DNA from 2 places in the Streptomyces sp. NPDC014864 genome. Region 1 is predicted to be linked to the other one. Evidence: predicted binding sites of a transcription regulator. Region 1 holds the regulator's gene; the other holds the start of a gene.
What was found. Region 1 encodes HspR, which represses chaperone genes until heat shock. Its sites were predicted from a motif close to TTGAGNNNNNNNNNCTCAA; they were not measured.
Positions count from the first base shown of each region.

Region 1 (10,735 bases):
TGCGGCCGGGCCGCGAGGGCAGGCTCAGCAGGCGGATCGTGATGAGCACGACGATGCCCAGGACGGTCATCACGCCGATGAACTCGGTGTACATCTCGAACGGCAGGAAGTCGCCGATGACCGGCAGTGTCCAGTCGGCCTGGAAGAGCTGGCCGAACGCCTGCGCGAGGGTCGGCGGCAGCGTCAGGAAGCCGACGGCGACGAACCAGTGGGCGAAGCCCACGATCCCCCACCGGTTCATGCGCGTGTGGCCGAGGAACTCCCTTACCAGGGTCACGCTGCGCTGGTAGGGGTTGTCGGTCCGGCTGCCGGCGGGCACGGGCTGGCCCAGCTTGAAGTACCGGACGAACTGGCCGATGGCGCGGGCGAGCAGCGCGACGCCGACCACGGTCAGTACCAGCGACACGATGATCGCGGCGAGTTGCATGGGGGCTCCTCGGGCCTGCGAGGTTCTCTTCGAGCGGCTCCCGCGACGGGGACCGCGGGAGAGGACGGAGATTACTAAGCGGTAACTTATGCAGTTCGACTGAGACTACCCCCATCCTGCGACGCAATGTAGCCGAGCGCGGGGTGATCTCGGTCGCTGAGGGTTGCCTGACGATCCATTCGTGTTATTCGCACCCAATCAGTACATTCACCCCTAATTTAAGAACCGTGCTCTACGGGATCGTCACCGCCATCACCGCTCTGCTCCTCGCCGCCCTGCTCTCGGCGCTGCTCCGGACGGCCGCCCTGCGGCTGGGGCTCGTCGACCGGCGGCGGATGCGGCCGGTGCCGCTGCTCGGGGGCGTGGCCGTGGTGGCCAGCACCTGCCTGGTCGCCGCGGCGGGGGGCTGGACGGGGGCCGCGCCGCTCAGCGACCCGGTCGGCGGGCTGCTGGTCGCGGGGGCCGCGGTCGCCCTCCTCGGCCTGGCCGCCGACCTGTGGCGGCTGAGGACACGGCTCCTGCTGGTGGGCGCGGCCGTCGCGGCCGCCTTCGTGGTGCCCTACGACGAGACCGGGCTGCCCGCCGGGATCTGCGCCGTGGTCTGGATCGCCTGTGTGGCGGCCGCTTTCCGGGGGCTGGACCACGCGGACGGTCTGGCGGGCACAGTGGGCGTGGTTACCGCCTTCGGGGTGGGCGCCTGTGCGGCGGCCGAGGTGATGGACGACCTGGCGGCGCTGTTGAGCGTGCTGGCGGCCGCCCTCACCGGCTTCCTGATGCACAACTGGCCGCCCGCGCGGATCGCGTTCGGCGCCTGCGGCTCCCTGTTCACCGGCTTCGTACTGGCCTCGGCGGCGGTGCTCACCCGCAGCGGGTACGACTCCCTCTCCAGCGCGGCGGTGCTGTTCGCGCTCACCGCCACGGCCGCCGCGGACGCCCTCGTCGTGCTGCTGTCCCGGTGGCCGGCGCTCTTCCGGTGGCCGGCCCGGCGGCCCGCGCCGCGCCGCGGGCCGGACCATCTCGCGCACCGGCTGCGCCGGCTCGGGATCACCCCGCCGGGTGCCACCGTCCTGCTGGGTGTGGGCACCTTCTCCGCGGTACTCGTGGGGGTGCTGGTGCACACGGGCTGGCTGCCGTGGACCGGCGGCCTGTGGGTGGCCGGCGTGGCCCTGGTGGCCGTGCTCGCACTGCTGCGGGTCCGGGGGTACGGCCCCCGGCGCCCCGGCGAGACCCGTCACACCCGGATTCGGACCGGCGTCCACGGGGCCCCGGTGACCCGGAGCCGGACCGGCGTCCACCGGACGGGCCTGCGTGAGACCCCGCCCGTCCGAGGGCGGACGGGCGCCCGCGAGGTCCCGCCCACCCGAGGGGAGGCGGCCGTCCGAGCGCCCCGGTCCGCCCGCGGTCAGTCAACCCAGGGGACCGGTCGTCACCCTCAGGTCACCCCGCGGCCGCCCCGGCAGTCCACATCGGCGCAGGTCAGCGAGTCCTTGCGCGTAAGGGATGGATAAGACTTGAGTCGGAGCGGCTCAGGTCTGTTGACCGCATGGCGAGCCTCATGCACACTTGAGTCCGTTCCACTCAAGTCAGCTGGAGGAATTCACCATGGCACGTGCGGTCGGCATCGACCTGGGCACGACTAACTCCGTCGTCAGCGTTCTGGAGGGCGGCGAGCCCACCGTCATCACCAACGCCGAGGGCGCCAGGACCACGCCGTCCGTCGTCGCCTTCGCCAAGAACGGCGAGGTGCTGGTCGGCGAGGTGGCCAAGCGTCAGGCCGTGACGAACGTCGACAGGACCATCCGGTCGGTCAAGCGCCACATGGGCACCGACTGGAAGATCAACCTCGACGGCAAGGACTTCAACCCCCAGCAGATCAGCGCGTTCGTGCTGCAGAAGCTGAAGCGGGACGCCGAGTCCTACCTGGGCGAGAAGGTGACCGACGCGGTCATCACCGTCCCGGCGTACTTCAACGACGCCGAGCGCCAGGCCACCAAGGAGGCCGGCGAGATCGCGGGCCTGAACGTGCTGCGCATCGTCAACGAGCCGACGGCCGCCGCTCTCGCGTACGGCCTCGACAAGGACGACCAGACCATCCTGGTCTTCGACCTCGGTGGCGGCACCTTCGACGTCTCGCTGCTGGAGATCGGCGACGGCGTCGTCGAGGTGAAGGCCACCAACGGTGACAACCACCTCGGTGGTGACGACTGGGACCAGCGTGTCGTCGACTACCTGGTCAAGCAGTTCCAGTCCGGTCACGGCGTGGACCTGAGCAAGGACAAGATGGCCCTCCAGCGCCTGCGTGAGGCGGCGGAGAAGGCCAAGATCGAACTGTCCTCGTCCACCGAGACCACGATCAACCTGCCCTACATCACCGCGTCCGCCGAGGGCCCGCTGCACCTGGACGAGAAGCTCAGCCGGGCTCAGTTCCAGCAGCTGACGGCCGACCTGCTGGAGCGCTGCAAGACGCCGTTCCACAACGTCATCAAGGACGCCGGCATCCAGCTCGGCGAGATCGACCACGTCGTCCTCGTCGGTGGCTCCACCCGTATGCCCGCCGTCGCCGAGCTCGTCAAGGAGCTGACCGGCGGCAAGGAGGCCAACAAGGGCGTGAACCCGGACGAGGTCGTCGCCATCGGCGCCTCGCTCCAGGCCGGTGTCCTCAAGGGTGAGGTCAAGGACGTCCTGCTCCTCGACGTGACCCCGCTGTCCCTCGGTATCGAGACCAAGGGCGGCATCATGACCAAGCTCATCGAGCGCAACACGACCATCCCGACCAAGCGGTCGGAGATCTTCACCACGGCCGAGGACAACCAGCCGTCGGTGCAGATCCAGGTCTACCAGGGCGAGCGCGAGATCGCGGCCTACAACAAGAAGCTCGGCATGTTCGAGCTGACCGGTCTGCCGCCGGCGCCGCGCGGCGTCCCGCAGATCGAGGTCTCCTTCGACATCGACGCCAACGGCATCATGCACGTCACGGCGAAGGACCTCGGCACCGGCAAGGAGCAGAAGATGACCGTCACCGGCGGCTCCTCGCTCCCGAAGGACGAGGTCGACCGGATGCGCGAGGAGGCCGAGCGCTACGCGGAGGAGGACCACAAGCGCCGCGAGGCCGCCGAGACCCGCAACCAGGGCGAGCAGCTCGTCTACCAGACCGAGAAGTTCCTCAAGGACAACGAGGACAAGGTCCCGGGCGAGATCAAGACCGAGGTCGAGGAGGCCGTCGCCGAGCTGAAGGAGAAGCTCAAGGGCGAGGACACCACCGAGATCCGCACCGCCACGGAGAAGGTCGCCGCCGTCTCCCAGAAGCTCGGCCAGGCGATGTACGCCGACGCCCAGGCCGCGCAGGCCGCGGGCGGCGAGTCCGCCGGCGCCGGTGAGGCCAGGGCCGACGACGACGTGGTGGACGCCGAGATCGTCGACGACGAGCGCAAGGACGGTGCCGCGTGACGGAGGAGACCCCGGGCTTCGACGAGCAGCAGTCTCAGCAGCCCGACGTCCCCTCCGGCGCCACCTCTGACGACGCCGAGCCGCAGGCCGCCGCCTCCTCCCAGGAGAAGGAGGCGGCCCCGGCCGGGGACGAGGGCCGCGTGGCGGGCCTGACGGCGCAGCTGGACCAGGCACGCACGGCGCTGAGTGAGCGGACGGCGGACCTGCAGCGGCTGCAGGCCGAGTTCCAGAACTACCGGCGCCGGGTCGAGCGCGACCGCGTCACGGTCAAGGAGATCGCCGTCGCGAATCTCCTGACCGAACTCCTGCCCGTGCTCGACGACATCGGGCGCGCACGGGAGCACGGCGAACTGGTGGGCGGTTTCAAGTCCGTCGCCGAGTCGACGGAGACCGTGGCGGCCAAGATGGGCCTCCAGCAGTTCGGCAAGGAGGGCGAGCCCTTCGACCCGACGATCCACGAGGCCCTGATGCACTCCTACGCCCCGGACGTCACGGAGACGACGTGCGTGGCGATTCTGCAGCCCGGGTACCGGATCGGCGAGCGCACCATCCGCCCCGCGCGGGTGGCGGTGGCCGAGCCCCAGCCGGGCGCGCAGACGGTCAAGCCGGCCGAGGAGTCGGGCCAGGCCAAGGCCGAGGAGCCGGCCGAGGACAAGGAGAGCGGTGGCCCGGACGAGGGCTGACGTCGACACGAACGCAGGGAAGGAGGGACGTCGGGGATGAGCACCAAGGACTTCATCGAGAAGGACTACTACAAGGTCCTCGGCGTCCCCAAGGACGCCACCGACGCCGAGATCAAGAAGGCGTACCGGAAGCTCGCCCGCGAGTTCCACCCGGACGCCAACAAGGGCAACGCCAGGGCCGAGGAGCGCTTCAAGGAGATCTCCGAGGCGAACGACGTCCTCGGTGACCCCAAGAAGCGCAAGGAGTACGACGAGGCCCGCGCACTCTTCGGCAGCGGCGGGTTCCGCCCGGGGCCGGGCGCGGGCGGAGGCTCGTTCAACTTCGACCTGGGCGACCTCTTCGGAGGCGGCGCCCAGGGCGGGGGCACCGGCGGCTTCGGCGGTGGCATAGGTGACGTCTTCGGGGGCCTGTTCAACCGCGGCGGCGCGGGCGCCACGCGCACCCAGCCCCGGCGCGGCCAGGACATCGAGTCCGAGGTCACGCTGAGCTTCACGGAGGCCATCGAGGGCGCGACGGTTCCGCTGCGCATGTCCTCGCAGTCGCCGTGCAAGGCCTGTTCGGGCACCGGCGACAAGAACGGCACGCCGCGCGTGTGCCCGACCTGCGTCGGCACCGGCCAGGTGGCCCGCGGCTCGGGCGGCGGTTTCTCGCTCACCGACCCCTGCCCGGACTGCAAGGGCCGCGGCCTGATCGCCGAGCACCCGTGCGAGGTGTGCAAGGGCTCGGGCCGTGCCAAGTCGTCCCGCACGATGCAGGTGCGCATCCCCGCGGGCGTCTTCGACGGCCAGCGCATCCGGCTTCGCGGCAAGGGCGCGCCGGGCGAGCGGGGCGGCCCCTCGGGCGACCTGTACGTGGTCGTGCACGTGGGCGCCCACCCGGTCTTCGGCCGCAAGGACGACAACCTCACCGTCACGGTGCCCGTCACCTTCGCGGAGGCGGCCCTCGGCGGCGAGGTGCGGGTCCCGACGCTCGGCGGCCCCCCCGTGACGCTGAAGCTGCCGCCGGGCACGCCGAACGGCCGGACCATGCGGGCCCGGGGCAAGGGCGCGGTCCGCAAGGACGGCACCCGCGGGGACCTGCTGGTCACCGTCGAGGTGAGTGTCCCGAAGGACTTGGTGGGGAAGGCTCGTGACGCACTGGAGGCGTATCGCGAGGCGACCGCGGGCGAGGACCCGCGGGCGGAGCTGTTCGAGGCCGCGAAGGGAGCATGAGTGAGATGGACGGGCGCCGCCGCAACCCGTACGAACTGACGGAAGAGACACCGGTGTACGTCATCTCGGTGGCCGCTCAGCTCTCCGGACTGCACCCCCAGACGCTCCGTCAGTACGACCGGCTGGGCCTGGTCTCGCCCGACCGCACCGCCGGGCGGGGCCGCCGCTATTCGGCCCGTGACATCGAACTGCTCCGTCAGGTGCAGCAGTTGTCGCAGGACGAGGGCATCAACCTGGCCGGCATCAAGCGGATCATCGAACTGGAGAACCAGGTCGTCGCGCTCCAGTCCCGGGTGGCGGAGCTGGAGGCGGCCCTGGACGGAGCCGCGGCCGCCATGCGTCAGCGCGAGGCCGCCGTGCACGCCTCCTACCGCCGGGACCTGGTCCCGTACCAGGAGGTCCAGCAGACCAGCGCGCTGGTGGTGTGGCGTCCCAAGAAGGCCAAGGACTGACCCCGCCCGCGAGGGCCACGGCGAAGGGGCCGGGAGGCAGCAGCCTCCCGGCCCCTTCGTGTGCCCGCGCCCGCTGCGGCCGGGCCGCAGCGGGCGCGGGCGTCAGGTGGACATGTGTGTGCCCGCCGGCGCGGACTCGGTCCCGTCCGGGTAGGCGAGCGTGACCCGGTAGTAGACGGTGGAGCCGGCCGGCGCCGTGGTGTCCGTGTACCGGTCGGTGCCGGTGACGGGCGTGTCGGTGAGCCGGACCCAGCGGCCGCCGGTGTGGTCCCAGCGGTCGACGTGGAAGCCGGTGGCGGTGCCGTGGGTGTCGTGCTCGGCGTCGTAGGACACGCGGAGCTCGCCCCACGCGTCCCGCACGGACAGGACGCCGACGTCCTCGGGGTAGGTCTCGTCCGGCCTGAGGTCGAGTTCGGTGACGTCGACGGTGGTGGCGGAGGCGACGTCCAGGGCGTTGCCGTCCCGGTCCACGGCGATCACCGCGTAGCGCAGGCGCTCGCCGTCGGGCAGGTTCGGGTCGCGGTTGTCGGACCACACGGTGCCGTAGGGGAGGATTCCGGTGATGTCGGTGTAGGTCCAGCTGCCGTCGGCGTACACGCCCCGGTGGATCTCGTAGTGGTCGATGTCGTCGGCCGTGCTGTCGTCCCAGTCGAGGCGGACGCCGTTCTCCACGGGTGTCGCGGTCAGGCCGGTCACCACGCCGGGGGCGGTGAAGTCGCCGACGTGGTCGACGGTGATCTTCTCCGAGGCGGGACCGACGTTGCCCGCGTCGTCGATGGCCCGGACCCAGTAGGTGTGCGTGGAGGAGCGCGCGACGTCGCGGTCCACGAACGAGCCGTAGGAGACCCCGAGCCGGGCCCCGTCGCGGTACACCTCGAAGCCGTTCAGCGGGGATTCCGGGTCCTGCTGCCACGACCAGGTGAGCGTCACCTCGTGCTCCCCGTCGACGGCCTCGAAGTCGTCGGGGACGAAGGACGGCGGGGTCCAGTCATTGGTGCTGTACACGGCCGTGCCGGAGACCGCCGACTCGTTGCCGTGCGTGTCGACGGCGGTGACGACGTAGTAGTAGAAGTCGCCGGTCTGCGGCGGGTTGTCGGTGAAGCCCTGGTGGACCAGGCCGGTGCCGCTCACCAGGTTCGCGGCGGTCGGCGCGACGGTCTGCTGCCGGGAGCGGTAGACGCGGTAGCCGGCCACGTCGGCATCGGGGCTGCTGTCCCAGTACAGCGTCACCTTGGTGACGTCGCCGATGGCCCAGTTGTCCCCCACGCCGCCCGGCGGGACGGGGGCGGTGGTGTCGACGGTGGTGGCGCCCTGGTCCGCGGTGCCCCCCGACTCGTTGCCCGCCCGGTCGACGGCGCGCACCTCGTAGTAGTAGGTCGCGCCGGTCTTCGGCAGCGTGGTGTCCGTGTACGACGTGGAGGTGGTCGTCGCCAGGGGCTTGCTGCCGTAGGAGGTGCCCTTCAGGCGGCGGTAGACGCGGTAGCCGGCGAGGTCCATCTCCACGTTCCTCGACCAGGTGAACACGGCTCTGCCGGTGGCGGGGTCGTACGTCAGGAAGGGCGCGGTCGGCGTCAGCGGCCTGACCTTGTCGACGTCTGCGGAGGTGCGCGGCTTGTAGGTGAAGGCGGCGTTGGCCGTGCCCGTCCAGTTGACGAAGTCGACGCGGAGGGTGTGTTTGCCGGAGGGAACGGTGACGTTGACGGTCTTGCGCACCGTGGACGAGACGTTCTTCCACAGATCGATCTTGCGGACGCCGTCCAGGTAGACGCGGATGCCGTCCTGCGCGGACGCGGCGAGGGCGAAGGGACCGCCGGAGCCGAAGTCGCGGGTGACGGTCCAGCGGACGGCGAAGTAGTTGGAAGGCAGGCCGGAGGCGGGCGCACCGGTGCCCCAGTTCTGGTCGATCGCGCTGTCGCAGTCCGTCTTCTTCGGGGTGCCGGAGAAAGTGGTGTTCGCGTAGAACTGCCGCTTGTAGACGGGGGAGGCGCAACTGACCGCGGCCGAGGCCGGGACGGCGGCCACGCTGAGCGCGCCGGCCGCGGTGGTGAGCACGAGGGCGGCGGCCGTCGTGCGTCTGGCTGGGTTCATTCGGTCCTCTGGTCGACGCCTGAACGGGTGGGCGGAACTTTCGTGATCACGACTCGCGGGGAATGGAATTGGTTGTACGGATCTTTGCCTCTCCGTTAACCGCCGTTGGGTGAAGGGTCCGTAACGCGCGTTTGGAGACGATTCCCCAGTCCCTTCACAAGAGAAGCGGAGGGTGATGTTGCCATCTCGTTAAGTGGCACGGGTTGACGCCGGTACCCGCCTCCGCGTTGGCTTTTCAGTCACCTGGGGCGCAAAGTTGCGCCCGCGTCCGGAAGGCACCAGAAGTGAGCACCTCGATGCGTCGTATCGCCATAGCCGTGGCTGCGCCCACGCTGACCCTCTCGCTGGCCGCCTGCGGCGCGCTCGGTGTATCGGGGAGCGGCAGTGACGCGAGCCCGACCAAGGGCAACGACCTCACGGTGGGCCTGCTGCTGCCGGAGACGGCGAACACGCGCTACGACAAGTTCGACTACCCCATCTTCAAGGCGAAGGTGGCCGAACTCACCCGCAACCAGGGCAAGGTGGACTATGCCAACGCCGGTGCGAGCGCGGACAAGCAGAGCAGCCAGATGCAGCGGATGATCGACGACAAGGTCGACATCATCCTGATCGACGCCGTCGACTCGCACTCCATCGCGGGCGAGGTGAAGAAGGCCAAGGAGGCGGGCATCCCGGTCATCGCCTACGACCGGCTGGCCGAGGGCCCGATCGACGCGTACATCTCCTTCGACAACGAGCTGGTCGGCGAGGTGCAGGGCCGCACCCTCCTGGAGGCGCTGGGCCGGGAGGTCGACAGCTCCTCCAAGATCGTCATGATGAACGGCTCGCCCACCGACCCGAACGCCAAGCAGTTCAAGTCCGGCGCGCTGTCCGAGCTCAACGGCAAGGTGACGGTCGCCAAGTCCTACGACACCAAGGACTGGAAGCCGGAGAACGCCCAGGCCAACATGACCGAGGCGCTCAACGAGATCGGCAAGGACAACCTCGTCGGCGTCTACGCGGCCAACGACGGCATGGCGGGCGGCGTCATCAAGGCGCTGAAGGCCGCAGGAGTCACCAAGATGCCCCCGATCACCGGCCAGGACGCCGAACTCGACGCGGTCCAGCGGATCCTCATCGGCGAGCAGTACATGAGCGTGTACAAGTCCTACCCGACCGAGGCGGAAGCCGCCGCCGACATGGCCGTCGCCAAGGTCCAGGGCCGCGACATCCAGTTCGACTCCCTCACCCGGGACGCGGTCAGCAGCCCGACCGACAAGAACGTCCCGGCCCAGCTCGTCCCCGTGACCGCGCTCACCAAGAGCAACATCAAGTCCACCGTCATCGCCGACGGCATCTACAAGGTCTCCGAGATCTGCACGAGCCGTTACCGGGCGGCGTGCGCGGCCGTCGGCCTCAAGTAGTCGACACCGCACGCCCGCACGCGCACCGCGCCCAGCGCGCGAAGGAGGCCCGGGACCCCGTCCCGGGCCTCCTTCGCGCGTACGGCCGCCGGGCGAAGCTCTTCGCGAGTGCGAACCCTTCCCGGGGGCGGGTGAAGGGGTGCCTCCGGGCGGGTCGCGGCGGACGCTTCCACCTTGCGGCAATGCGCCAGCCGAGGGCCGGTACACAGCGGGCGATACCGGTGGTTACCGGGGGGCACGACCCAGGGAGCCGTGTTGCGGAGCCGGTCCCGTCCGCGCATAGTTGCGCTGCGGAAGACGGAAACCGGGGGTGTGATGGGCCATGGCCGGGCACGGGGCGGAGGGGCATCCTCACGGTGCTGACCGACTGTGCGAGGCCGGGGATCGTGTGTATTCCCGGGCCGTACGGCGGGGCCGTGTGGCGCGCCGGGACGCCGAGCCGGTGCCCTGCCTGCTGGAACTGGCACTGCTGCACCCGGACCCCGACGACATGGACTTCCTGGTGCCGACCGCGCCGCAGGAGGTCATGACCCGGCTGCTGCGCGGGATGTACGACGAGGTCAGCGAGAGCCACCGGCGAGTGGGTTCGGTCGTCGCCGCCTTCGAGCGGTACGCCGGTCTGGGTCGTCCGGTCCCGTTTCCCTCCGCCGCCCTGGAGGGCACGGCGATCCGTGTGCTGGACGGACTGGCCCGCATCCAGGCGGCCATGGACGAGGCGACCGAGGCGTGCACCACGGAGGTGCTCACCGTCCAGCCCGGCGGCATCCGCCGTGAGCACGAGTTGTCGGAGGGCCTGCACCGCGCCCTGGCGCTGCGCGGCCGCGGGGTGCGGATGCGCGACCTGTACACGCACGTGGCCCGGCACGGCCAGGGCCTGCTCACCTACCTGGAGCTGATGGGCGACGCGGTCGAGGCACGCACGCTCGACGAGGTGATCGACCGTCTGATCCTGTTCGACCGCACGGTCGCCTTCATCCCCGCCAACAGCGACCGCACCATGGCGCTGGAGCTGCGTCACCCCGC
Region 1 covers NZ_JBIBWT010000004.1:192,852-203,586, forward strand. Annotated here, with positions in the region: gene ACF1A5_RS09485 ((Fe-S)-binding protein) at 1-427, opposite strand, end outside; gene ACF1A5_RS09490 (undecaprenyl/decaprenyl-phosphate alpha-N-acetylglucosaminyl 1-phosphate transferase) at 655-1,935, shown strand; gene dnaK (molecular chaperone DnaK) at 2,030-3,874, shown strand; gene grpE (nucleotide exchange factor GrpE) at 3,871-4,557, shown strand; gene dnaJ (molecular chaperone DnaJ) at 4,594-5,769, shown strand; gene ACF1A5_RS09510 (heat shock protein transcriptional repressor HspR) at 5,775-6,221, shown strand; gene ACF1A5_RS09515 (PA14 domain-containing protein) at 6,324-8,309, opposite strand; gene ACF1A5_RS09520 (sugar ABC transporter substrate-binding protein) at 8,606-9,712, shown strand; gene ACF1A5_RS09525 (helix-turn-helix transcriptional regulator) at 10,035-10,735, shown strand, end outside.

Region 2 (10,735 bases), on a different contig from region 1:
TCAGCTCCGGCGGGGTGACGTCGAGGTGCAGATGGACGTCGGTACGCGTGTGGCTGCCGGAGCCGGAGGCGATGCCCGCGCGCGCGGAGGCCACCATGTTGGCCTCCTTCAGCACGCCCGACAGATACGGCCACACCTCGAACCGCCGCTTCTTCAGCGGTACGACCCCGTTGTCCAGCCGGGAGAGGTCCAGCAGCGTCTCCACCAGCCGGCCCAGCCGCTCGGTCTGCTTCAGGGCCGTGCGCATGGTCTCGGGGTCGGCCTCGGTGAACCCGTCCACGATGTTCTCCAGCACCGCGCGCAGGCCCGCGATGGGCGTGCGCAGCTCGTGGGAGACGTTGGCCACCAGTTCCTTGCGGGCGCTGTCCTGGGCCGCCAGCTCGTCGGCCATGAGGTTGATCGTCTGGGCGAGGTCGCCCAGCTCGTCCCGGCGGTTCTCGCGCACCCGGCGGGTGTAGTCGCCGTGCGAGATGGAGCGGGCCACCGTGTTCATCTCGTCCAGCGGCGCGGTGAGCGAGTGCGCCACGAACTGCGTGATGAGCAGGGTGGCGATCATCGAGAAGACCATGATGAAGCGCAGCTCGGTCTTGGTGTGCACCGCGATCATCGACAGACCGGTGGTGATCAGCACCGCGATGACGACCAGCGCGCCGAGCTTGGTCTTGATCGAGAACGGGCGTACGCCGCCCCAGGGTTCCTCCCCGGGGCCTCTCCGTGTCGCCGGCCCCCCGCTCATGGCGTCGGCGTCTCCAGGGCGTAGCCCACCCCGTGCACCGTGCGGATCCGCTCGGCGCCGATCTTCCGGCGCAGCGCCTTGATGTGGCTGTCGACCGTCCGGGTGCCGGAGGCGTCCGCCCAGTCCCACACCTCCGCGAGCAGCTGCTCGCGCGAGAGCACCGCGCGCGGGGTGTTCGCCAGGCACACGAGCAGGTCGAACTCGGTGGGCGTGAGGTGGACGTCCTCGCTGCGCACCCGCACCCGGCGCTGCGCGTGGTCGATCTCCAGCTCGCCCAGGCGCAGGATGCCCGAGCGCGGGGTGGTCGCGGCGATCGCCGCCCGCTCCACCCGGCGCAGCAGCACGTGCACCCGCGCGGCCAGCTCCCGCATAGAGAACGGCTTGGTCATGTAGTCGTCCGCGCCGACCCCGAGCCCGACCAGCATGTCGGTCTCGTCGTCCCGCGCGGTGAGCATCATCACCGGCACCGGGCGCTGGGCCTGCACCCGGCGGCAGACCTCCAGGCCGTCGAAGCCGGGCAGCATGATGTCGAGGATCAGCAGGTCGGGCTGCCAGGCCTCGGCGGTGTCGACGGCGGACGGGCCGTCGCCCGCGGTTTGCACGAGGAATCCCTCGGCGCGCAGACGGGTGGCGATGGCGTCCACGATGGTCGGGTCGTCCTCGACGACCAGAACGCGACGCTGTGCGCCGGGGGTCGCCGTCGTGCCGTTGTGCGCGGTGTGTGTCTGCTCCATCGCCCGCCCCTGGGGTGTGCTTTCCGGAATCCGTGGGGTGATCCCATGACTGCGATTGACGCTTGAATGATCGGCGTCAGGAAAGCAGCGTACGGGGAGTCACCTCGGCATTGCTATCCAGGTCGGACGGCGAGGTGGACGACGTCCGGAACGCCCCGGGCAACGGGGATCTCTTCGGTGCGCACCTGCTGGAATCCGACATTCCGCAAGCTTCCTTCAAAATCCGGAGAGGGCTGGGCGGACCACACCGCGAGCACTCCGCCGGGCCTCAACACCCTTGCGCAGCTTCCCAGTCCGGCGGGTGCGTAGAGCCCCTCGTTGCCCTCGGTGACCGTCCAGCCGGGGCCGTTGTCGATGTCGAGGCACAGGGCGTCGAATGTGGCGGATGTCTCATTGACGTAGTGAACCAGATCACTTTCGACGACCTCCGTCCGCGGATCGGCGAGGGCCTCGGCGGTCAGGGCGGCGAGCGGGCCGCCGCGGTGCCAGTCGACGACGGCGCGCTCGCGTTCGACGACGGTGATCCGCCCCCACCGGGGGTCGGCGGCCGCGTGCGCCAGGGAGAAGCCGACGCCCAGGCCGCCGATCAGTACGTCCGGTGCCGGGCGTCCGTCCAGGGCGGCGAGCGCGGCGTCGACGAGCAGGCGTTCGGAGCGGCCGTCGGAGGTGTCCATCAGGAAGCAGCCGTTGGCGATGATCTGCAGCAGCGCGCCGTGCCGGCGCAGCACGACCTCGCCGTGGGGGCCCTCGCGGCGGTCCAGCACCACGGGCGAGTCGTACGAGGCGGTCATGAGGCCATCCTGCCCCAACGGGGCTTTGCCGCCACCTGAATTACCGGTGCCCGGGGGGTGGTGTCGAAGCAGAGGGGCCGGACGCCGGAGCAAGGTCAGAAGTTGCTGTGAATCGGCGTTCAGGTGGCGTCGGTCATAGACAGTGGCCGGTGGGGCGCCAAGGGTGGGGCGTGACGGAAGGAGCGCCTCGGCGTGGAACGGACTGCGACGACTGACGGTGCGGCCTCTTCGGCGTCTTCGGGCGTTCCTCCCGCGGCCGGGGCGAACGGGGCCCCTCCGCTCGCGCCGGGAAAGAGCGCGGACCGGGACGCGGGCGCCGGTGCGCGCGCGGGCGCGGCCGTCGACGCGGACCCGGGGCTCGCGCAGGTCGCGCATCTGCTCGACGGAATGCCGCGACAGCGGGGCCGGGTGCCGGACGCCGGCACGGACGGGGCCGTCGGCACGGCCGCCCCGCCGGAGACCGAGGGGACCCGGGGGACCGCACACATCACGCCGGCGGCGCGCCTCGACGGGCGGCGCGGGCCCGGCGGATTCGCCGGCACCCGTCGCGCGCTGCGCCCCTGGCGTCTGCTGCCGGACCCCACCGGCACCCCCTTCACCTTCGGCTACGCGGCCGTGCTGGCCGTCACCTCGCTCGTCGCCCGCTGTGTGGACCCCGCCCTGATGAACGTCCTGTACCAGGGCTCCAGCACGGATGTCGCCCACCTCGTGCGGACGCCCCTGCTGGTGCTCACGAGCAGCGCGCTCTGGGTAGCGGGTGGGATCGCCTCGCCGTACGCGCTGTGCTTCCTGCTGGTGCTCACCGCGCTGGAACGCCGGGTGGGGGGTCTGCGCACGGCGGGCGTCTTCCTGTTCGGACATGTGCTGGCGACCCTCGCGACCGAGGTCCCCGTCGGGCTCGCGGTGCTCGGGGGCCTGCTGCCCGACAGTTCGCTGCACCGCCTGGACTACGGCATCAGCTTCGGCGTCGCCGCCGGTGTCGGCGCACTGTCGGGCCTGCTCGCTCCCTGGCTGCGGTGGCCGCTGCTCCTCGGGTTCCTCGGAATGCAGGTCCCGGACCTGATCGCGTACACCGACCCGATGACGAGCTCGGGGCATCTGATCTCCGTGGGCCTCGGCGCGGCGAGCTGGCCGGTCGTTCGCCGCTGGGCGCGGGCGCGCGTCCAGAGCCCGGCCGCCGCCACGGCCTGAGCCGACGTAGGGCGTCAGGGCACCAGGGCACCAGGGCACCAGGGCGCCACGGCCGGCGTCCGCGCCGGCGCGTGAGCCCCGCGCCCCACCCCGTAGCGCCTCGACTCCCCCTCTCGTGCGCTCCTGCGTGCCGCGAAGAAGGCGCGAACGGCGCGGCTTTCCCTTGATCGCTCAGAGCGAACGGGCGTCTGGGAACAATGACGAGCTCCCCAGCATTGAGTCGGCATAGCTCAACTTGACTGCCGAAGGGGAGATCATGGCTGCTGAGTCCACGGCGTTCACACCGCTCACCCTGCCCGTGCTGCCGCTCGACGACGAGGTCGTGCTGCCTGGCATGGTGGTCCCGCTGGACCTGAGCGACGCCGAAGTGCGGGCCGCGGTGGAGGCCGCCCAGGCCGCCGCCCGGTCGGAGCCGGGCAAGCCCAGGGTCCTGCTGGTGCCGCGCATCGAGGGGACGTACGCGAGGACCGGCGTGCTGGGCACCGTCGAGCAGGTCGGCAGGCTGGCCGACGGCGACCCGGGTGCGCTGGTCCGCGGTCGCGGGCGGGTGCGGATCGGCGCCGGGACCACCGGCCCCGGCGCGGCGCTGTGGGTCGAGGGGACGGCGGTCGAGGAGACCGCGCCGGACACTTCCCCGGGTTCTCCACTCCGTTCCAACGGGGGAGACCCCTACCCCGGCCAGGTCGTGGAACTGGTCAAGGAGTACAAGGCCCTCGCCACCAGCTGGCTGAAGAAGCGCGGCGCCTGGCAGGTCGTCGACCGGGTCCAGGCCATCGACGACGTCTCCGCCCTCGCCGACAACTCCGGCTACTCGCCCTTCCTCACCACCGACCAGAAGCTCGAGCTCCTGGAGACCGCCGACCCGGTGGCCCGGCTGAGGCTCGCCACGCGGCAGCTGCGGGACCACCTCGCCGAGCAGGACGTCGCCGAGACCATCGCCAAGGACGTCCAGGAGGGCGTCGACAGGCAGCAGCGCGAGTTCCTGCTCCGCCGTCAGCTGGAGGCCGTCCGCAAGGAGCTGCGCGAGCTGAACGGCGAGCCGGACGGTGAGGAGTCCGACGACTACCGCGCCCGGGTGGAGGCCGCCGACCTGCCCGAGAAGGTCCGCGAGGCGGCCCTGAAGGAGGTCGACAAGCTGGAGCGGGCGTCCGACCAGTCGCCCGAGGGCTCCTGGATCCGTACCTGGCTCGACACGATCCTCGAACTGCCGTGGAACGAGCGGACCGAGGACGCCTACGACATCCGGGGCGCCAAGGCGGTGCTGGACGCGGAGCACGCGGGTCTGGACGACGTCAAGGAGCGGATCACCGAGTACCTCGCGGTGCGCAAGAGGCGCGTCGACCGCGGTCTCGGCGTGGTCGGCGGGCGGCGCGGTGGCGCCGTGCTCGCGCTCGTCGGGCCGCCCGGCGTCGGCAAGACCTCGCTCGGCGAGTCGGTCGCGCACGCCATGGGGCGCCGGTTCGTCCGTGTCGCCCTCGGCGGCGTCCGCGACGAGGCCGAGATCCGCGGCCACCGGCGTACGTACGTCGGCGCGCTGCCCGGCCGGATCGTCCGCGCGATCAAGGAGGCCGGGTCGATGAACCCGGTCGTGCTGCTCGACGAGATCGACAAGGTCGGCTCGGACTTCCGCGGCGACCCGGCAGCGGCCCTGCTGGAGGTCCTGGACCCGGCGCAGAACCACACCTTCCGCGACCACTACCTGGAGGTCGAACTCGACCTGTCCGACGTCGTGTTCCTCGCGACCGCCAACGTGCTGGAGGCCATCCCGGAGGCGCTGGCCGACCGGATGGAGATCGTCCGGCTGGACGGCTACACCGAGGACGAGAAGGTCGTCATCGCGCGCGACCACCTGCTTCCGCGCCAGCTGGAGCGGGCGGGCCTGCACGAGGGCGAGGTGACGATCGAGGAGGGTGCGCTGCGCAGGCTGGCCGGCGAGTACACCCGCGAGGCGGGCGTGCGGGCCCTGGAGCGGTCGGTCGCGCGGCTGCTGCGCAAGGTGGCGGCCCGGCACGAACTGGGCGAGCGGGAGCTGCCGTTCACCGTCACCGACGCCGATCTGCGCTCCCTGATCGGCCGGCCGCACCATGTGCCGGAGTCCGCCCAGGACCCGGCCGAGCGCCGTACCGCCGTCCCCGGGGTGGCGACCGGCCTCGCGGTCACCGGTGCCGGCGGTGACGTCCTGTTCGTGGAGGCGTCCCTGGCCGACCCGGAGACCGGGGCTGCGGGCCTGACGCTGACCGGTCAGCTGGGCGACGTGATGAAGGAGTCGGCGCAGATCGCCCTGAGCTTCCTGCGCAGCCACGGCGCCGAACTGGAACTGCCGGTGGGCGACCTGCGGGACCGGGGCGTGCACATCCACTTCCCGGCGGGCGCGGTCCCCAAGGACGGCCCGAGCGCGGGCATCACGATGACCACCGCGCTGGCGTCGCTGCTCTCCGGGCGCCTGGTCCGCACGGACGTGGCGATGACCGGCGAGATCTCGCTGACCGGCCGGGTCCTGCCGATCGGCGGTGTGAAGCAGAAGCTGCTGGCCGCCCACCGCGCCGGGGTGCGGACCGTCGTCATCCCCAAGCGCAACGAGGCCGACCTGGACGACGTCCCGGCCGAGGTGCTGGACCGGCTCGACGTCCACGCCGTGACCGACGTCCGGCAGGTCCTGGAGCTGGCGCTCGCGCCCGCGTCGAGCGGGGCGGCGCCGGAGGTTCCGGTGGCCGCGTGACGGAGGCCGCCGGATGAGGCAAGGCCCGGGTCCCGTGAGGGAGTCCCGGGCCTTCGCCGTGCGCCGGGAGGCGGGTCAGCCGTTGGCGAGAGCCTGCACCCGGTCCAGCCCGCCGTTGAACCTGTCGTGGTCGCCGACCGTCGGGCCGGACGAGGTGTACTGCCACATGGTGTAGTAGCCCCAACCGGCCGGCAGCGTCCCCGGATCCGAGGCGTACCGCGCGATCCACAGGGGGTTGTTCGCGGCGAATCCGCCGTAGTTGCCGGTGCACTGGGTCCACCAGCTGGTGGCCGTGTAGATCACCGCGTCCCGGCCGGTGCGCGCCTTGTACGTGTTCAGGAAGTCGGCGATCCAGCCGACCATCGAGCTCGCCGTCCTGCCGTAGCAGGCGGCCCCGTACGGGTTCCACTCGATGTCGAGGGTGCCCGGCAGCGTCATGCCGTCCCGCGACCAGCCGCCGCCGTGGTCGACGAAGTAGTTGGCCTGGGTGGCGCCGCTGGTGGTGTCGGGGGTGGCGAAGTGGTAGGCGCCGCGGATCATGCCGATGCCGTAGGAGCCGTTGTACTGCTGGGTGAAGTAGGGGTTCGTGTAGTACGTCCCCTCGCTCGCCTTCGTGTAGGCCCACCGGACGCCGCTGTTCCACAGGGTCGGCCAGTCGACGTTGCCCTGGTAGCCGGCGACGTCGACGCCCTCGGTCTGCGTGACGGCGGTGGGTGCGGGGGCGCCGTCCCGGCCGTCGTGCGCCAGGACGCCCATGCCCATGTGGGCGGAGCCCCGGGCGGGGTGGCCGGCGGCCGAGGCGGGGAGTGCGAACAGCAGGGAGAACGCGGCGATCAGGGTTCCCGCGACGGTCAGCCGCCGTACGCGGGCCGTTCCGGATCTGTGCACGGGCATGACGTGCCTCCGAGGCTCGGTGGTGCGCGGTGGGGGAGAACGCGAGACATGCCGGCCGGAAGGGGAGAACGAACCGCCGTGGGCCCGGCGTTCGTTGGTGGCGTGGGCATGTCATTCCTTGCCTGCGGAGGACGCTACGCACGTAGAACCGGGGTGGGAAGGGGGTCCGGGGGCTGCCGTTGGTCTACGCCTGCGAAATACTTGCGGAGCTGCGACGACGGCGGCGGCGGGCGGAAACTTTCACCCCCGGGAAGACACCGGGAACCGGGAGAACGAGGCGGGGCTGACGTGCACGAAGAGGCGAACGGCGACGGAGACCGGGGTGGCGCGCCCGACGCGGCGCCCGGCGGTGTGGAGCGCGAGTTCCTCTCCCTGGAGCGGGAACTGACGGTGCTGCTGCGGCGCGCCCGCGCCAACCAGGGTGAGATGGCCCGCGAGGTCCACCCCGACCTGGAGTCCTCCGCCTACGGCCTGCTCGTCCGGCTCGACGAGTGCGGCGGCCAGCGCGCCACCGACCTCGCGGCCTACATCGGCGTCGGCAAGGCCACCATGTCCCGCCAGTTGCGCGCCCTGGAGGAACTCGGCCTGGTCGCCCGGGAACCGGACCCGGCGGACGGGCGCGCCTGGCTCGTCGCCCTCACCGACGAGGGCCGCGGCCGCGTCGGCCGGGTCCGCGAGGCCCGCCGGGCTCGCTACGTCAGCCAGCTCGCCCACTGGAACCGCCGCGAGGTCTCCGAACTCGCCCGCCTCCTGCACGAACTGAACGACGTCATGGAGAAGTAGCCCGGGGCAGCTCCGCGAACACCACCGTCGCGTCGTCGTGCGTCTTGCTGCGGCCCAGGCGGGCGCGCTCCTCGCGGTCGGCCCTCTCCAGGGAGCGGACGCGGTCCACGAGCGCGTGGGCCCCCTCCTTGCGCACGAGGGCCACGCACTGCGTCCAGTCCCCCTCGTGGAACTTCTCCACCCAGCGGGCCGCGCCGTCCGTCAGAGCCGTCAGTGAGCGGATGCCGGAGCGCGGGAGGGTGCCCGTCACGGCGCGGGCCGCCACCGAGGGGTCCGCGGCCGCGGTGAAGAAGCCGCCCTCCTTGTTGCGCACCGTGGAGTCGACGAGCGCGTCGGTGGCCAGCGAGGCCGGGGGCAGCCGGGCCAGGCGGTCGTCCAGGAGGGGGGTGACGGTGCCGTCCGACGCTTCCACCAGGAGCGCCGAGTCCGACAGGACCAGGTATTCCACCGCCTCCGGCGACCAGCGGGCGACAACCACGGTCGCCTGCGGGGTGCGCGGGTGAGAAAGGTCACAGGTGTCCGCGTGGGCCCCGGCGACCCGCGAGACTGCCCGCGTGAGGATCTCCGGCAGAGTCAGATCTCCGCAGGAAACGGTCAGTTCGGTCAGCGCCCCGCCGAGCCGGGCGGTGAACCAGGGGACCGAATGCAGACACCCCGTCCCCGTTCCGGGCGGGGTCACCCCGTCCAGAACCACGAGGCAGCCACCCTGCCCGGAAGCGGGCAGGCCGACACTCGCGAAGTCCTCGTTGGGACGATCCGGCAGACCGGGCTCCGAAACGACTTCAGTACGCATCCGGCCAGTCTGCACGAGGCCTTCACAAGGTTTGCGAAAGGCTGGCAACCGCCCCGGAATGTACGCGCCATCGCAGGTCACACGCCTGTTTTGGGTTGGAATGGATCACTCCGGGAAGGCGTGGTGGCGAATACTGCCAAAGCCTGCCCCGCACGTCCAACCGGCCCGCCGCGCAGGGCTGTCACGCCCGTCTGGGGAACTTGCCCGCCAACTCCCCTCCGATGTTCACTCCTTCGGGTGGCCGGTCGGACGATGCGGGACCACTGCCCACCGGCACTGGGAGGGTCGGAAACCGACGGAGGTCCCCCTGCTCGCGCGAAGTCGGGAGCTCGGGGGAGGGTGTACGCACCAGTCGCACCAATTGACGGGGCGCCACCCGGGCCCATGAGTACACGAGCACAGGAATGCGAGCACCGGTGCAGAAAACGCGGCCTCGGCGCACAGGCAACCACACGACCTCCGCGGGAGGCCCGCAGCAGTCCCCCGCCACGCCCCCCGTCGGCAAGGGCCGTCCCACCCACGTGCGCAACCGGCTCATCGCGGCCGTCGCCGTCGTGGCCGCGGCCGTCGCCGGGGCGGGCGCCCCGTCGGTGATGGCCGCCTCCGGGCAGGTGAGCGACTCCCAGAATCTGGTGACGCTCGCCGGACGGACCCAGGACGCCCTCGCCCTCGCCCACGCGCTGGCCGACGAACGCGACGAGGTCACCTCCTACGTCGCCGCCGGCCGCCCCAAGGCCAAGGCGCCCTCCGAGCAGCGCAGCACCCGCGTCGACCGGCAGGTCGAGGAACTGCGCGCCGACCCCGACACCCCCGCCTGGCTGCGCTCCGACCTCGACGGCATCGCGGGCGTGCGCCGCGCGGCGCTCACCGGGCAGAGCACCGCCCTGCAGACCCACCAGGCCTACTCCGCCGCCATCACCGAGCTGCACCGGCTGCCTGCCGAGCTGGCCGAGCGGATGCCCCAGCGGGCCGGCTCCGGCGCGTACGCGCTCGCCGAGCTGGACACCGCCGTCCAGCAGGCCGCCGCCGCCCGCGGCCTCCTGCTCGCCGCGCTCAGCGTGCCGCACTCCACGCAGGCCGTCATCGACCCGGCCACCGGACTGCCCACCACCACGGGGGCCGCCTCGGAGGCCGACGCCAAGGAACGCGACGCCCTCAGCGCCGCCGCCCAGCAGGCCCGGCTGCGCTCCGACGCCGCCCTCGCCGACTTCCGCGACACCGCCCCCGAAGCGGCCAAAGCGGCGTACGACTCGACCGTCACCGGCCCCGAGGTCAACAGCGCGGCGAAGTACCTCGCCCAGCTCACCGACCAGCCCACGTTCTCCGACCGCGACCGCGCCACCAGCCTGAAGAAGGCCGACGCGGCGCTCAGCGCCCGGGTGGACCTGATGCGCGGCGCGGAGTCCTCCCTCTACGACCACCGCACCAAGGACCTGGCCCAGCTCCGCGACGACGACGTCACCGCGCTGGAGATCCGGATCGCCCTCCTCGGCGCCCTGCTGCTGGTCGCCACAGCCATCGCCACGGCACTGGCCCGCACCCTCACGCGCCCGCTAGCGGTGCTGCGCCTGGGCTCCGCCCGCCTGGCCGGCGCGGTGGACCCGGCGGCTGAGGAACCCCTCAAGTTCACCGGCCGCAACGACGAGTTCGCCCAGGTCGTCCGCTCGGTCAACGCGCTGCACGCGCACGCCGTGGCCCTCGCCGAGCGCATCGCCGGCCTGGAGTCCGACCGCAAGCACCTGGAGGCCGACCGCAGGCACCTGGTCGGCCAGCGCCAGACGATGGCCGACGCCCGCGAGGAACTGCGCGCCGAACTCGCCGACTCCGCCGCCCAGCTGGAGCGGCTGCGCGGCAGCATCGGCAGCACCTTCGTCAGCCTGGCACTGCGCACCCTCGGCCTGGTCGAGCGGCAGCTCGGCGTCATCGAGAGCCTGGAGGAGCGCGAGCACGACCCCGAGCGCCTCTCCACCCTCTTCAAGCTCGACCACTTCGCCACGGTCATGCGCCGGCACAGCGAGAACCTCCTCGTCCTCGCCGGGACCGAGCACCTCCAGCAGAGCGCCGGCCCGGTCCCGCTCGTCGACGTGGTCCGCG
Region 2 covers NZ_JBIBWT010000001.1:776,833-787,567, forward strand. Annotated here, with positions in the region: gene ACF1A5_RS03680 (ATP-binding protein) at 1-736, opposite strand, end outside; gene ACF1A5_RS03685 (response regulator transcription factor) at 733-1,470, opposite strand; gene ACF1A5_RS03690 (spermidine synthase) at 1,584-2,261, opposite strand; gene ACF1A5_RS03695 (rhomboid-like protein) at 2,454-3,452, shown strand; gene lon (endopeptidase La) at 3,709-6,171, shown strand; gene ACF1A5_RS03705 (lysozyme) at 6,247-7,065, opposite strand; gene ACF1A5_RS03710 (MarR family winged helix-turn-helix transcriptional regulator) at 7,354-7,848, shown strand; gene ACF1A5_RS03715 (hypothetical protein) at 7,835-8,641, opposite strand; gene ACF1A5_RS03720 (nitrate- and nitrite sensing domain-containing protein) at 9,046-10,735, shown strand, end outside.
Region 2: lon (endopeptidase La) is a predicted target of HspR. The motif match lies at 3,668-3,686, and genes of this name have one in related genera.